DNA from 4 places in the Caballeronia sp. Sq4a genome. Region 2 is predicted to be linked to each of the others. Evidence: predicted binding sites of a transcription regulator. Region 2 holds the regulator's gene; each other region holds the start of a gene.
The links. The regulator FliA, encoded in region 2, starts transcription of late flagellar genes. The targets are predictions, from matches to a motif close to CTAAAGTTTNNNNNNNNNNNGCCGNTA.

Region 1 (3,407 bases), 290 kb from region 2:
GGTATCGACGATTTCGATGCGCAGGCCCTGCTGCGTCGACTGGATGCGGATCTGCTGCTTGAACTGGTGCAGCGTCGGATTGGCTTCGAGCGCGGCCATCAGCTTGACCTGGAGGTCGTGAAGACGGGCCTGCTCGCGCCGTTCCAGTTCGCCTTGCGCGGCTTTCAGCAGTTCTTCGTCCGCTTTCGCGGTCGGGCTTTGCGCGAATTGCGTCTTGCCGTCCGAACTGCGGGCATCGCCCGGATCGTTGCTCGAAATGTCGCGCCCGCCGCCGGTGATGATGCTGTTGTCCATGCCGACGCTCTTGCCGCCGACCATCGCCGCCTTGAGCGGCATGTTGAAGTACTCCGCGATGCCGCGCCGCTGCACGGGCGAGGTCGACGAGAGTAGCCACATCAGCAGGAAGAACGCCATCATCGCGGTCATGAAGTCCGCGTACGCCAGCTTCCACGCGCCGCCGTGGTGGCCCTTGCGGCCCGCGACGATGCGCTTGATGAAGATGGGACGGTCTTTTTCGCTGCTCATCGCAGGGCTCCGGTCGGGGTCGCGAAAACGAGGCGCGTCACTTCGCCTTCACCCGGCGCACGTGCTCTTCCAGTTCGGAGAACGACGGGCGCTCGGTGGAGAACAGCACCTTGCGGCCGAACTCGACGGCGATCGCCGGCGCGTAGCCGTTCAGGCTCGCGAGAATCGTCACCTTGATGCACTGGAACATCTTCGTCTGCTCGGCGACGCGCTGCTCCGCGACGCTCGCGAGCGGCCCGATGAAGCCGTACGAAATGAGAATGCCGAGGAACGTGCCGACGAGCGCCTGCGCGATCATTTCGCCGAGAATGGCGGGCGGCTGATCGGCGGAGGCCATCGTGTGCACGACGCCCATCACGGCCGCGACGATGCCGAACGCGGGCATCGCGTCGCCGACTTTTTGCAGCGCCAGCGCGGGCGCTTCGCCTTCGACGTGATGCGTCTCGATCTCTTCGTCCATGAGGCTTTCGATTTCGAACGCATTCATGTTGCCGCCGACCATGAGCCGCAGATAATCGGTCATGAACTCGACGATGTGATGATCCGCGAGCAGCTTCGGGTACTGGCTGAAGATCGGGCTCTTGTGCGGGTCTTCGATGTCGGCTTCGAGCGTGAGCGTGCCTTCTTTGCGCGCCTTCGCGAGCAGCACGTAGAGCAGGCCCATCAGCTCCATGTACACGTCCTTGTTGTACTTGGAGCCTTTGAAGAGCGTGGGAATGACGAGCAGCGTCGACTTGATGGTCTTGACGCCGTTGCCGAGAATGAAGGCACCGATGCCCGCGCCGGCGATCATCAATATTTCGACCGGCTGTACGAGCGCGCCAAGATGGCCGCCTTCGAGCGCGTAACCGCCGAAAACGGACAACAATGTCACGAGCGTTCCAACGAAAATCAGCACAGTCGGGTCCTCAGGGTTGGGAATGCGGATTGGCCGGCGTACATGCGCGGTTAAGACTGTTTACGGCACCCGGCTGGAAAACTTTGGGCGGGCTGGCGGTGGGCGGCGGGCGCGGATGAAAGGCACGGGCGGAGCACGGTTGTTTCGCCGACATAGGCAATAGCGCCTCCCGATGGCCGCGACAGCCGATCGCGCGATCGACTCCGGTCGAAGTCGCGCGACGGACTGGATCAGTCAGACGCACTCACTCGTCGATGCCACTTCGCCGCTTTGAACCGCCGCGTCGACACGCACGACTCCCGGCTCTGTCTGCGCGAGCGCCGGGCGCTTGTCCTTGTCTGCAAGCGAAGCCAGGATCGTGTGGTCGTCGAAACGGAAGCGGCACAGCACGTGACTCGACGTCGCAATCTTCACCGCCTGCGCGAGCGTCAGCGACGACACAAGCTCGGCTACCTCGTCGGACAGCCCGAGGCGATGCATCGCCAGGACGCGGTCTTCCCGAAGCAGCCGCTGCGCGAGCAGCACATACGACAAGTTCACCTCGCGGATTTCCGCGAGCGTGCTCATGGTGGTGGCCGTCATTTTTCCCCCGAGTCATTGCATGGCTGGTCAGGCCCAGCGGGAAACGTTTGCTCGGACGCGCTCAATCGCGAGGCGTCCGGCCCCGCTCGTCTTGTCGCGCCGATTTTCCGACAGCGCGTTGCTTGCCACTATCGGAAAAAGCTGCCGACGCGCCGACAGACTTTCGCCCGAAATCGTGTAGGAAAAGTTCGTACATGCGCAGTCGAATTCGCTGCGCGTCGGCAAACGCCTTTATCGGCAGCGGCCGGACAGACTTGAGGCCGGCGCGGGCACGTCGCGTGCTACGGGGTGCCTCGCCGCTCGCATTGCCAGTCGAAATCGTCTCCTTCGACCGCTTGAGTGCAATTTTTGACTTCGTAACAGCCGGTGTTTCGCGCTGTAACAAGGTTAAGCGATTGAAAAATGACGTGAAATGCCGCTCTCGATCCCGATAATGAACGTAAGGGATAACCCGGTCGAGAGCCGGGCCGATCTTTGGGCGGCGTGAGCGACACACCGCGGCCCGCCCGAATGGCATCGCGCAACGCTCGACCGGAGCGCCACAGCGGTGTCCACACAACAGCTTTCATGGCCCATCGGCGCCGACCGCGCCCCAAGCGGCCACTCAGGAGAGTCACGTTATGCGAATCGCACAAATTGCACCGTTGCACGAAGCAGTTCCTCCGAAGTTTTACGGCGGCACTGAGCGCGTGGTGTCTTACCTGACGGATGCGCTCGTCGACCTCGGCCACGATGTAACCTTGTTCGCAAGCGGCGATTCGCAAACCCGGGCGACGCTCGACGCGGCCTGGCCGCGCGCCCTGCGACTCGATCCCACGATCCGCGATCCGCTCGCGCCGCACATGCTGCTGCTCGAAACGGTCCGCCGCCGCGCGCACGAGTTCGACGTGCTGCACTTTCACCTCGACTACATGCCGTTTCCGCTGTTCACGCAGCTGGACACGCCGTTCGTGACCACGCTGCACGGCCGTCTCGACCTGCCCGAGCTCCAGCCGATCTTCAACACGTTCACGAAGGCGAACGTCGTTTCGATCTCGGACAACCAGCGCGGACCGCTGCCGCAGGCAAACTGGCTGAACACGGTGTATCACGGCCTGCCGGACGATCTGCTGACGCCGCAGCCGCACAAGAAGCCGGAATATCTGGCGTTCCTCGGCCGGATCTGCCCGGAAAAACGCGCGGACCTCGCCATCAAGATCGCGGCTCAGAGCGGTCTGCCGCTGAAGATCGCGGCGAAGGTGGACAAGGTCGATCAGGACTATTTCAAGTCGACGATCGAGCCGCTGCTGTCGCAGGCGCACGTCGAGTTCATCGGCGAGATCAACGAGGCGCAGAAGCCCGAATTCCTCTCGGGTGCCAAGGCGCTGCTCTTCCCGATCGACTGGAACGAGCCGTTCGGCCT
Region 2 (3,407 bases):
GGTCGAAGTTCAATCCTTCGCCCGATTCGCTCGTCGTTTCTTCCTTGCGTTCGCGTGGCGTAACGAGGCTCGTTGGCCGTGCGTTCATGCCTCACACGCATGGTTTCGCATAGGCTCGACGGCGCTGGCTTTCGCGTGGGCTCCAAGCAACTCTGACGCGTCCGTGCGAACTTGACTTACTTTGTCTGCTTTGCCGAAACAGGCACCGGCTTTACCGGCCATGCTGATTGATCACTACTCCGCGTACACGAAGGCCGTGCGACGACCTGCTCGATAGCGGCATACGAGAAGACAAGGGGTTGCTGGTTCGATCCCAGCCGGGCGCGCCAAGTCGCACATCAGTCGCTTCGTCGTCATCCCCCACGAAACTCAAGCAACGCAACGCTTTGCCGTTAACCCTACGGCCGGCCGCGCCCATTCCGACCGCGTCGATCGAACAAAAACAAAATCCAGGGGTTCACATGCAGCAGGCCCACCACCCGCCACGCTGGTCTCATGCGTTCGCATGGGCGGCGCTTCGGCATCCCGAACGCGAACAGGCCGCGCTGCGCGTCGTGTTGGGCGCCGCGGTCCTGCTGGCCTACGCTTGCTATGCGTGGCTCGTCCCTTCGCGCGATGCGTCGCTGGTTGCGCAAATCGTCGGGCTCTATGTGGTGTACGGGGCGGTCACGCTGCTCATCGTCAGCCGCATGGCGTCGCCATCGAAGAAGCGGCTCGTCGTCACGACCATCGCCGATCAGGCGCTCGTCGGCGCCGCGCTCGCCGCAGGCGGCGAGACAGCGTTGCCGCTGTTGTGGGTGGTCTTCTGGTTTCTGATCGGCTCGGGCTGCCGTTACGGCAAGCGCACGCTCGCCGTTTCCTGCGCCACCGCGATGACCGTGATCGGCGCGCTCGCGCTCTGGCAGCCGTGGTGGAACGGGAACCCGTCCGCCGCGCTCGGGCTCGCGTTGAGCGTGCTGGCGGCATCGGTGTATCTGACCGTGCTCGTCGATCGTCTCGGCAACGCCAATCGCGATCTCGCGCGTCAGGCATCGACCGATCCGCTCACGGGTCTCGCGAACCGGTATGCGCTGGAACACATCGTCAATCGCACGATGTGCGACGCCACGCAGGACACCGTTCTGCTCCTGATCGACCTCGACGGCTTCAAGGAAGTCAACGATACCTACGGTCACGCAGTCGGCGACCTGCTGTTGCAGCAGTTCGCCAACGTGCTCGCCCGCCGCATGTCCAACAGCGACACCGTGGCGCGCCTGGGCGGCGACGAGTTCGTGGTGCTCGCGCTTCAAGCGCAGAGCCGCACGGCCGTCCTCGCGATCACCGAGGGCATTCACGCGACGCTCGCGTCGATTACGTCGGTGGATGGCCGGCCGGTTTCGGTCTCGGCGAGCATCGGCGCGTGCATGCTGTCGAGCGCCGCCGACGCGCGCCACGCCGACATCCACGCCGTGCTGCGCGCCGCCGACCGCGCGATGTATCGCGCGAAAAGTCTCGGCATCGGCAAAACGGTGTTCGCCGAAGCGCGAGACTTCGAAGCCGGCTAGCGCATTAAGCCTCGACGCTCGTCCACGACTGCTCGCGCAGCTTGGCGCGCAAGCGGGCGACCGCCTGGCTGTGCAGCTGACACACGCGCGATTCGCTCACTTCCATCACCGCGCCGATTTCGCGCAGGTTCAGACCGCGTTCGTAGTAGAGGCTCATCAGCAGCTTCTCGCGTTCCGGCAGCTTGTCGATGGCTTCGATCAACGCGCCGCGCAGGCTGTCGTCGAGCAGCGCGGACAGCGGGTCCGAACGATCGACGCAATAGCGGTCGAGGAACGGCTCGTCGTCGGCGGAGCGGTCGAAGTCTTCGTAGTAGATCAGCTGGCTGCCGTGCAGGTCTTGCAGCATCGACTGATATTCGTCGAGCGGCATCTTCATGTGCTCGGCGATTTCCACTTCGCTCGCGGCGCGGCCGAGGTTCTGCTCGACCTTGTGCACCGCCGATTCCACTTCGCGCGACGTCTTGCGCATGCTGCGCGGCAGCCAGTCGTTCGCGCGCAGCTCGTCGAGCATGGCGCCGCGAATGCGCTGGCTCGCGTAGGTTTCGAACTGCGCGCCCTGATCTTCCTTGTAGCGGCTCGCCGCATCCAGAAGACCGATCATGCCGGCCTGAATCAGGTCGTCGAGATCGACGCTCGCCGGCATCTTGGCGACGAGCTGAAGTCCGAGCCGACGAACGAGCGGCGCATATTTAGTCAGGACGTCCGACTGTGAGAGTTTGCCTTGGGCGTTGTACATCTGAGTCACCTTATTCTTGATCACATCGACGCCGTACTGGTCAATGCATGACTGGAAAACATCGACGCCATGCGCCCCGTCTCCCGTCCGCCCTTGTCAGCCTCGCCAACCGAAAACCGCGCGTCATTCCGGACCTGCGTCTCGCTCCCTGACGGCGCGGGACGCATCGGCCAATGCAGAAGCTCCGCCGCGATCTGCCGGTAGTCGCGCGCCGCGGCTGTCGCCGGGAACGCTTCCACCACGCAGCGCGAGAGCTCCTTCGCCCGAGTGACGCGCGCATCCTCGGACACATACCCTGCCTGCACGAGCGACACGGCCAGATACCGGCTCGCGACGCCCGACAGGTTGTCGAACGCGACCGCCGCGTCGGCCGGGTTCTGCACGTGATTCACGAGCACGCGGAACTGGCCGATCGCATGGGCGTAGTGCAGACGCTTGATGCACGCGTACGCCTCGGTGATCGCGGACGCGGCCACCCGCGTCACGATGAGAAAGTCATGCGCCTGCGCCGCGAGCGACGAGAGCGCGCCGTATCGATCGAGCTGCGCGTCGATCAGAACGATGTCCGCCTGACCGTCGAGCAGCGCGCGGCACTGCGCGGCGTCGTGGCTGATGCGTTCGTCGCGTGGCGCGGCGAGCAGCGAGAAGCCGAACGGCGTGCGCGTCACCGCGTCCTGAAGCGCCTCGCGGCCCGACATCACCGCGGCGAGCGCCCCAGCGCCGGACGTGCCGGCGAGGCGCGCAGCGGATGCCGCGTTCGCCCGCTCGTCGATCACGAGCACGTCCTTGCCATGCACGGACAGCGCCGCGCCCAGATTCACGACCGCCGACGTGCAGCCGATACCCGCCGGCCCGCCCGCCACCGCCACCACGCGCGAACCGCCTCGCGTGAGCAGCCTTCTCAGACCTTCGGCCTGATCGAGCACGAACTTATCCAAAGCGGACCTCATGCAGTTCGGTGGTGGCGCGCGCGGACAATGCGGAGAGCAGTGCCGGCACCTCGTCGTCCTGCGGCACGAAGGGCGAGCCTTCGCGCGGAATGCAGAACGCGCTCTTGATCAGAAAACGCTTGGTCGCGACGTACAGGTTCTCCGGCACCTTCTGCCCGGTCGAGACGTAATGCACCG
Region 3 (3,407 bases), 280 kb from region 2:
AATCCGCTGCAGACGTTCCGGCGTCTCGTGCTGGAACCGCGCATGGTGAAGCTCATCATCGAACGCAGCGCGGCGCTTCGTCAGCGGCTCTTTCGCCATCTGCAGCGAACCGTCGGGCTGGAGCGCGGCGACACGCTCGTGATCGTGGACCTGGGTTACTACGGCTCCATCCAGCGCTCGCTCGGCAAGCTGTTCAAGAAGTATTACGACGTGGAGATCGTCGGGCGCTATCTCGTTTCGCTGGATACACCCGGCTGGCGCGCGGATCGCGCGGGCGTCGTCGACAGCCGCTGGGCCGATGAAAACGTGATGGAGATGTTGATCGCGCATATTGGCCATTTCGAGCAGATGTGCTCGCTCAAAACCGGCAGCGTGTATGACTTCAAGGACGACGGCACGCCGCTTCTCAACCAATCCGCGAAAAGCGAGAAGCAAATCGCGCAAAGCGGCGAAATCCAGGATGCTTGCGTCCGCTTCGTCCGGGATATGGCCGCGATGCCGGCCACCAGCTTTCCCCGCCTGACGCCTGAACGACTACGCGTCGATGCGGCCATCTGCCTCGCTCGCCTACTGTATCTTCCGGACCGCGACGAAGTGGCCGGCGGCAACGAGACGGTGTTCGAGATCAACGGGGCGTCCATTCACGCATTCAACGTCGCGGATAACGACGCGGGCATCGAAGGGCTTCGTCAGCGCGGACCGTTCTATATGCGCAGCATCGGCAAGGGTTTTCGTCCGGGTTATCCGTACGAGATGCGCCACGCAGGCATCGACCAGGCGATTTTCCTAATGGCCGTGCGCCGTCACCGTCTGGATTTCACCGTCGACGATACGACGTACCGCGAGACGCGAATTCCCGCGCTTTTCGTGCGCGGCAATGAAACCGCGACCGAGACGCTGACCGCGCGCGCGACTTACGACGGCTTCTATTCGCTCGTCGTGCCGATTTCCGACTTCGACGTCGCGCTCATGTTCGGCCAGGAGATGAGCTGGATGCAGATCGCATCGGCGACAACCTTTCCCGCCGATACGCTGGATACGCGTATTGAGTTCGATCGTCAGCGCGCGCTCTCGCCTGGGAGCGAGATCATTTACGACGGCATGACCGAGCGCGAACCCGGCATGTTCGAGATGTCGCCGAACGGACTCATTTATGTGCCTGCAATGGCCGGAAAGACGCGGCAATTGATGCGCCTGACGTTTCGCCCGCTTTCCTGGGTTCAGAAGGCCGAGGTTGCACTGGCTTCATGAAGATGTAGCGGGCCGGCTGCCTGTAAAGGTGTAGCCGACCCGGCCGTAATTGCTCTTAAGCCCTGCCGGCCAAGGCGCCGGCAGACTCCGTGAAAATTCGAATCGCATTCGATCTTCGGCCTAAAGTTTCTTTCCCGTGGGCCGAAATCCTTAGGTAAGGCAGTCAGCGAATCACATTAAACATCGCGACGCCGCATTCAGACTCAGACTAGTAGCGCCTTTACCAACGAGGTAATTTGAAATGTTGAACATCAACACCAACACCCTGTCGCAAACGACGCAAAAGAACCTGCAAGGTTCGCAAAGCGCGCTGTCGTCGGCTATTAACCGCCTCTCGTCGGGCAAGCGCATCAACAGCGCCGCTGACGATGCAGCAGGTCTGGCGATTTCGACGAACATGACGTCGTACGTCAACGCGCTGAACCAGGGCGTGTCGAACGCGAACAACGCGATCTCGATGATTCAAACGGCGTCGGGCGGCCTCAGCTCCACGACGGACAACCTTCAGCGTATTCGCCAGCTGGCCGTTCAGGCAGCCGACGGTTCGCTCTCCGACACGCAGCGCGGCTACCTCCAGACGGAAGTGACCCAGCGTCTCGGCGAACTGGACCGCGTGTCGAGCCAGACGACGTTCAACGGCCAAGCCATGCTGTCCGGCTCGGTCTCGACGGTGGCCTTCCAGATCGGCGCAGTGGCGAACCAGACGCTGAGCGTCGACTTCGGCAGCACCGCGATGAGCCAGACCGGCCTGTTCGGTTCGGCATCGGTCGACATCTCCACGGCAAGCGGCGCGCAGTCCGTGATCAGCCTGGTCGACACGGCGCTCGACACCGTCAACACGCTGCAATCGACGCTCGGCGCTGAACAGAACCGCTTCACGTCGGCCGTTACCAGCCTGCAATCGCAGTCGACCAACCTGAACGCAGCACAGTCGGCCATCACCGATGCAGACTTCGCGCAAGAAACGGCGAACCTGTCGAAGGCTCAAGTGCTGCAACAAGCGGGTATCTCGGTTCTCGCGCAAGCGAACTCGATGCCGCAGCAAGTGCTGAAGCTCCTCGGCTAAGCGCATGTGACCTACCCCGCCGCAAGATGGGCGGGGTTCGGCAGTTCACTGGGAGGCCCGCCTCCCAGCTTTCGTTAGCGCAGCGACATTCATCATCGGCGCTGCGCTCACGAAAGCTCGCAAACAGATAAGGCAGTCCGTCCGGAGCATCCGATGACCACCACCACCTCGAGTACCGACGTCAGCGCCACACTGGCCGCTGCCGCGCAGTCCATCATCAGCGGCGCGACGAACTCTACGCTCGATGTATCCACGCTCGTTTCCTCGCTCGTCACCGCGAAGACCACCGCTCAGGCCACGCAGATCGCGAACAAGACGGCGAGCGACAACACGCTTCTGTCCGCCGTCTCGCAGATCAAGTCCGCGCTGTCATCGGTGCAGACCGCGCTGAAGAGTCTTTCCGACGGCACCGGACTCGCCGCGTACACGGCGACGGCAAGCGGCAGCGGACTCACGGCGACGGCCGGCACGAGCGCGGTGGCCGGTTCGTATGCGATCACGGTCAACAACATCGCGAGCGCGCAAAAGATTTCGTCGACGGCGCACGCCGCCACCGACACCTTCGGCACAGGCACGCTCTCGCTCTCGCTCGGATCGAGCTCGATGAACGTGACGCTCGACGGCACCAACACGCTCGCGAGCATCGCGTCGTCGATCAACTCCGCGAGCGACAACCCCGGCATCAGCGCGACCATCGTCACGGGCACCGACGGCCAGCATCTCGTGCTCGCGTCTAAGACGACGGGCGCCGCCAACACCATTTCGGTCACGGCCGGCGCAGGCGTCGATTCGTCGCTTTCGTACAGCACGGGCAGCAGCAACTACACGCAGACGTCGGCCGCGCAGGACGCGTCGCTCACGGTCGACGGCACGGCCGTCACGAGCACGACCAACACGCTCACGACCGCGATCGGCGGCGTGACGCTGAACCTCGCATCGGCGGCGGCCGGATCGACCCAGACGTTGACCGTGTCCTCCGACACGACCACGGAAAAGAGCACGATCAAGGCCTTCGTCGACGCGTACAACTCGTTCGTGAGCCAGGCCGCCGCGCTGTCGTCGTTCGACTCCACGAAAAGCGCCGGCTCGC
Region 4 (3,407 bases), on a different replicon from region 2:
GGCCGGTTCGACATCGTGAACTCGCCGCTCACCGAAGAGGCCGTGCTCGGATTCGAGTACGGCTACAGCGTGCAGACGAAGGCGACCATGACAATATGGGAAGCGCAATACGGCGATTTCGTCAACGGCGCGCAGGTCTTCATCGATCAGTACATCGCCGCCGGCGAGTTCAAATGGGGCTATGAGTCGGCGCTTGCCGTATTGCTGCCGCATGGTCACGAGGGTGTCGGTCCCGAGCATTCGAGCGGGTATCTCGGCCGCTTCCTGCAGCTCTGCGCCGATGAAAACATGCGGATCGTCGTGCCTTCGACCTCGGCGCAATGGTTTCATCTGCTTCGCCAGCAGGCGATGGCGGAGCGCCGGATTCCGCTCATCGTCATGTCGCCGAAGTCGAAGCTCTACGCTAACGTCGCGTCGCATGCGCCGCTGTGCGAGATGGTCGATGGCGCGTTCCAGTGCGTGCTCGATGACGACGGCATCGCCGATGCAACTGCTGTCGAGCGCGTCGTGCTATGCAGCGGAAAGTTCTTCTACGAGTTGCGCGAGGCGCGCGAGGCCGCCCGTGACGAATCGACGGCGATCATCCGCATCGAGCAGCTTTATCCGTTCCCGCATGAGCAGCTCGGGCGCGCGCTTGCCCGGTTCACCCATTTGCGCAGCGTCGTGTGGGCGCAGGAAGAGGACTGCAACCAGGGCGCATGGCGATTCGTCCGCGATGAGCTGGAGCGCGCGCTTCCGGCCAATTGCGCCTTGCGCGATGTCTGCCGCACCGCGACGCCGGCGGGCGCGCATTCTTCGTTGTCGGCGCATCGTCGCGAACAGGAGCGGCTCGTCACGGCAGCACTGACGGCTTCACACTGAACCGACAGCATCGCCGCTCGCAACGCGCACCGCGTGCGGCGATGACTTTTCGTGGTGCAGCGTGCCTTGCGGGCGTCGAGGCATAGTCGCCGACGATCCTCGAAAGGCATTGGAGAGCCGGTTTCGATTGCGCGGCTTCATTGACGCGCGAATCTGCGACGGAGCGCATCAGCCGCTCCCCGAAAAACACTCCTTTCTGGTCAAAGCCATCGGCCGGGCGCAAGCGAACCAGACCTAGGCGTTTCAAACGGAGGGAGTTTCGTGCGAGCGCGTCATGCGCACAGTGGTGGACCGACTCGCGCGGTTCGCGCTATGAATGATTGCCGGTCGGCGTCGCTTCATCGCCGGTGGAGGAACTCGCGCCGACTGCACACGACGGACGTCTGGCCGCTGTCACGATCAGACGACGTCGCTATGACTGCTGCTCTGATTAGCGCGAAGTCGCGCGCAGAAGATCCCGCGCCGTGCCAAGCATGCCGTCGGCGATGGCCGCCGAGTCGATCTTATAGCTACCGTCTTTCAATGCCGCCTTGATCGCTTCCACCTTGGCAGTATCGATATCCGAGGAGTGGGAAGCCAACGCCGCAGTCGACGACAGGCTGATGGTCGAGCCTTCCGCAGCGGCGGGCGCGACCGGGTGCGCAGTGCTCGCGCCCGGCTTCGTGCTGGTGCTCGTCGCGCGCTTCACGGTGATCTGGGTCGACGAATCTGCGTTTTTGATGGTCTGGATGTTCATGGTTTCGGTTCTCGCTGGCTTTAATGCTTAACGGTGCCTGCGTTGAAACCTTTACCATCCGGAGCGCCGCGCGGTCGCCGCAACGCCCCCGGATTCGCCGGAAAGCCTTATCTAACAAGGCTCCCGGCGAATTGCAACAGTTTGCAACAAAGTGTAAAAGACGCCGGTCACGCGTTCATGAAGACCGCGCCGAAGACGGACGCGCTGCGATCTGCCGGCGCGGTGGTCTGCTGAAGCGGCGCAATCTGGGCCAGCTTATCGGCGAGCGCGGCCTCCGAAAACGGCTTCACTACGTAGCCGTTCGCACCGGCGCGAATCGCCGCGATCACGTTTTCGCGCCGGGTCTCGGCGGTCACCATCAGAACCGGAACGTCGGCATGATGCTCGGACTTGCGAATCTCCTGCAGAAGCGTCAGCCCGTCCATATTCGGCATGTTCCAGTCGGTAATGACGAGATCGAATCGCTGCGTCTTGAGTTTTTCGAGGGCTGTCACGCCATCGACTGCTTCGTCGATCAGCGTATAGCCGATCGCCTTCAGCATCTTTCGAATCAAACTGCGCATGGTGGTCAAGTCGTCGACCACCAGCAAGCGCATTTCCGTTTTAACCATCTGTCAATCCTTTCTCTCTTTACTTTCCCGCGCATGGCCCACCGCACGCGGCCAAGCGCAGCGCTAGCTCACTACGTGCTCGGGCAATGCGAGGTATCGCCCGGCGGACTGCCACTCGATCGAAGAAATTCGTCCAGCTCGAAGCAAGCTTTGACGACCGCCTCGATCGCCTCTTGTGCGATATCGTTGTCCATCGCCGCCAGCCGACGGCGAAGTTCATGCAGTTGCTTGACCATGTCACCTACCTCGTTCCGGACAAGAAACTCGCCCTGCGACTCTTCGTTGCAAGGCGAGATTGCGTGAGTCGGCGCGTCCGGATCCGCGCGCCGGTTTGTCAGCCGCATGGCGACACCTTTCGACTCAGAACGTCGCCCAGTCGCCGTCAGCGGCGGCCGCGACCGCTACCGAAGGCGCGGCGACAGGCTTCGTCGCGCGCGTCACCGCCGGCGCTTTCCTGGGGAGCGACGGCCGCGTCGGCTTCTGTTCGTAGCTGCCGGTCGTCGGCGCGACGAACGACTGCGCGGTGCGGAACACAGCAACCGCTGCGGTCAGGTGCTTCGCCTGATCTTCCATCGAACCGGCGGCTGCCGCCGCTTCTTCGACGAGCGCCGCGTTTTGCTGCGTGACCTCGTCCATCTGCGAGATGGCCTGATTCACCTGCTCGATGCCGCGGCTCTGTTCGTTCGAGGCAGAAGCGATTTCGCCCATGATGTCCGTCACGCGCTTGATCGCGGTGCTCACGCGCTGCATCGTGTCGCCTGCTCTCGCCACCAGCTCGGTCCCGGCCTGCACGCGGCTGCCCGAAGTCTCGATCAGTTCCCTGATTTCCTTGGCCGCCGCCGACGACCGCTGCGCGAGGCTGCGCACTTCGCTTGCCACGACCGCGAAGCCCCGGCCCTGCTCGCCGGCTCGCGCGGCTTCGACCGCCGCATTGAGCGCGAGGATGTTCGTCTGGAACGCGATGCCTTCGATCATGCCGATGATCTCGGCGATTCTCGCGGAGCTGTCTTCGATGCCGGTCATCGTGTCCACGACCTGACTGACGATGGCGCTGCCCTCGTTCGCGACGGTGCTCGCGTTGTCCGCGAGGCCGCTCGCCTGCCGTGCGTTCTCGGCGTTCTGCTTGACCGTCGCGGTCAGCTCTTCCATGCTGGCTGCGGTTTCCTCCAGCGAAGCGGCCTGCTGTTCCGTGCGTGACG

Region 1: the regulator FliA is predicted to act here: its motif matches at 1,484-1,510, upstream of motA (flagellar motor stator protein MotA).
Region 3: the regulator FliA is predicted to act here: its motif matches at 1,372-1,398, upstream of LDZ24_RS00560 (flagellin domain-containing protein).
Region 4: the regulator FliA is predicted to act here: its motif matches at 1,626-1,652, upstream of flgM (flagellar biosynthesis anti-sigma factor FlgM).

What each region holds. Positions count from the first base shown of each region.
Region 1 covers NZ_CP084250.1:137,071-140,477, reverse strand. Annotated here, with positions in the region: gene motB (flagellar motor protein MotB) at 1-525, opposite strand, end outside; gene motA (flagellar motor stator protein MotA) at 563-1,423, opposite strand; gene flhD (flagellar transcriptional regulator FlhD) at 1,658-2,005, opposite strand; gene LDZ24_RS00615 (glycosyltransferase family 4 protein) at 2,626-3,407, shown strand, end outside.
Region 2 covers NZ_CP084250.1:2,785,527-2,788,933, forward strand. Annotated here, with positions in the region: partial or broken gene LDZ24_RS13295 (transposase) at 1-88, opposite strand, end outside; gene LDZ24_RS13300 (diguanylate cyclase) at 462-1,544, shown strand; gene LDZ24_RS13305 (RNA polymerase sigma factor FliA) at 1,549-2,280, opposite strand; gene LDZ24_RS13310 (MinD/ParA family protein) at 2,301-3,218, opposite strand; gene flhF (flagellar biosynthesis protein FlhF) at 3,211-3,407, opposite strand, start outside.
Region 3 covers NZ_CP084250.1:124,965-128,371, reverse strand. Annotated here, with positions in the region: gene LDZ24_RS00565 (HAD family hydrolase) at 1-1,251, shown strand, start outside; gene LDZ24_RS00560 (flagellin domain-containing protein) at 1,493-2,317, shown strand; gene fliD (flagellar filament capping protein FliD) at 2,471-3,407, shown strand, end outside.
Region 4 covers NZ_CP084252.1:951,960-955,366, reverse strand. Annotated here, with positions in the region: gene LDZ24_RS23965 (2-oxoglutarate dehydrogenase E1 component) at 1-861, shown strand, start outside; gene flgM (flagellar biosynthesis anti-sigma factor FlgM) at 1,292-1,597, opposite strand; gene LDZ24_RS23955 (response regulator) at 1,765-2,208, opposite strand; gene LDZ24_RS23950 (hypothetical protein) at 2,280-2,444, opposite strand; gene LDZ24_RS28075 (methyl-accepting chemotaxis protein) at 2,569-3,407, opposite strand, start outside.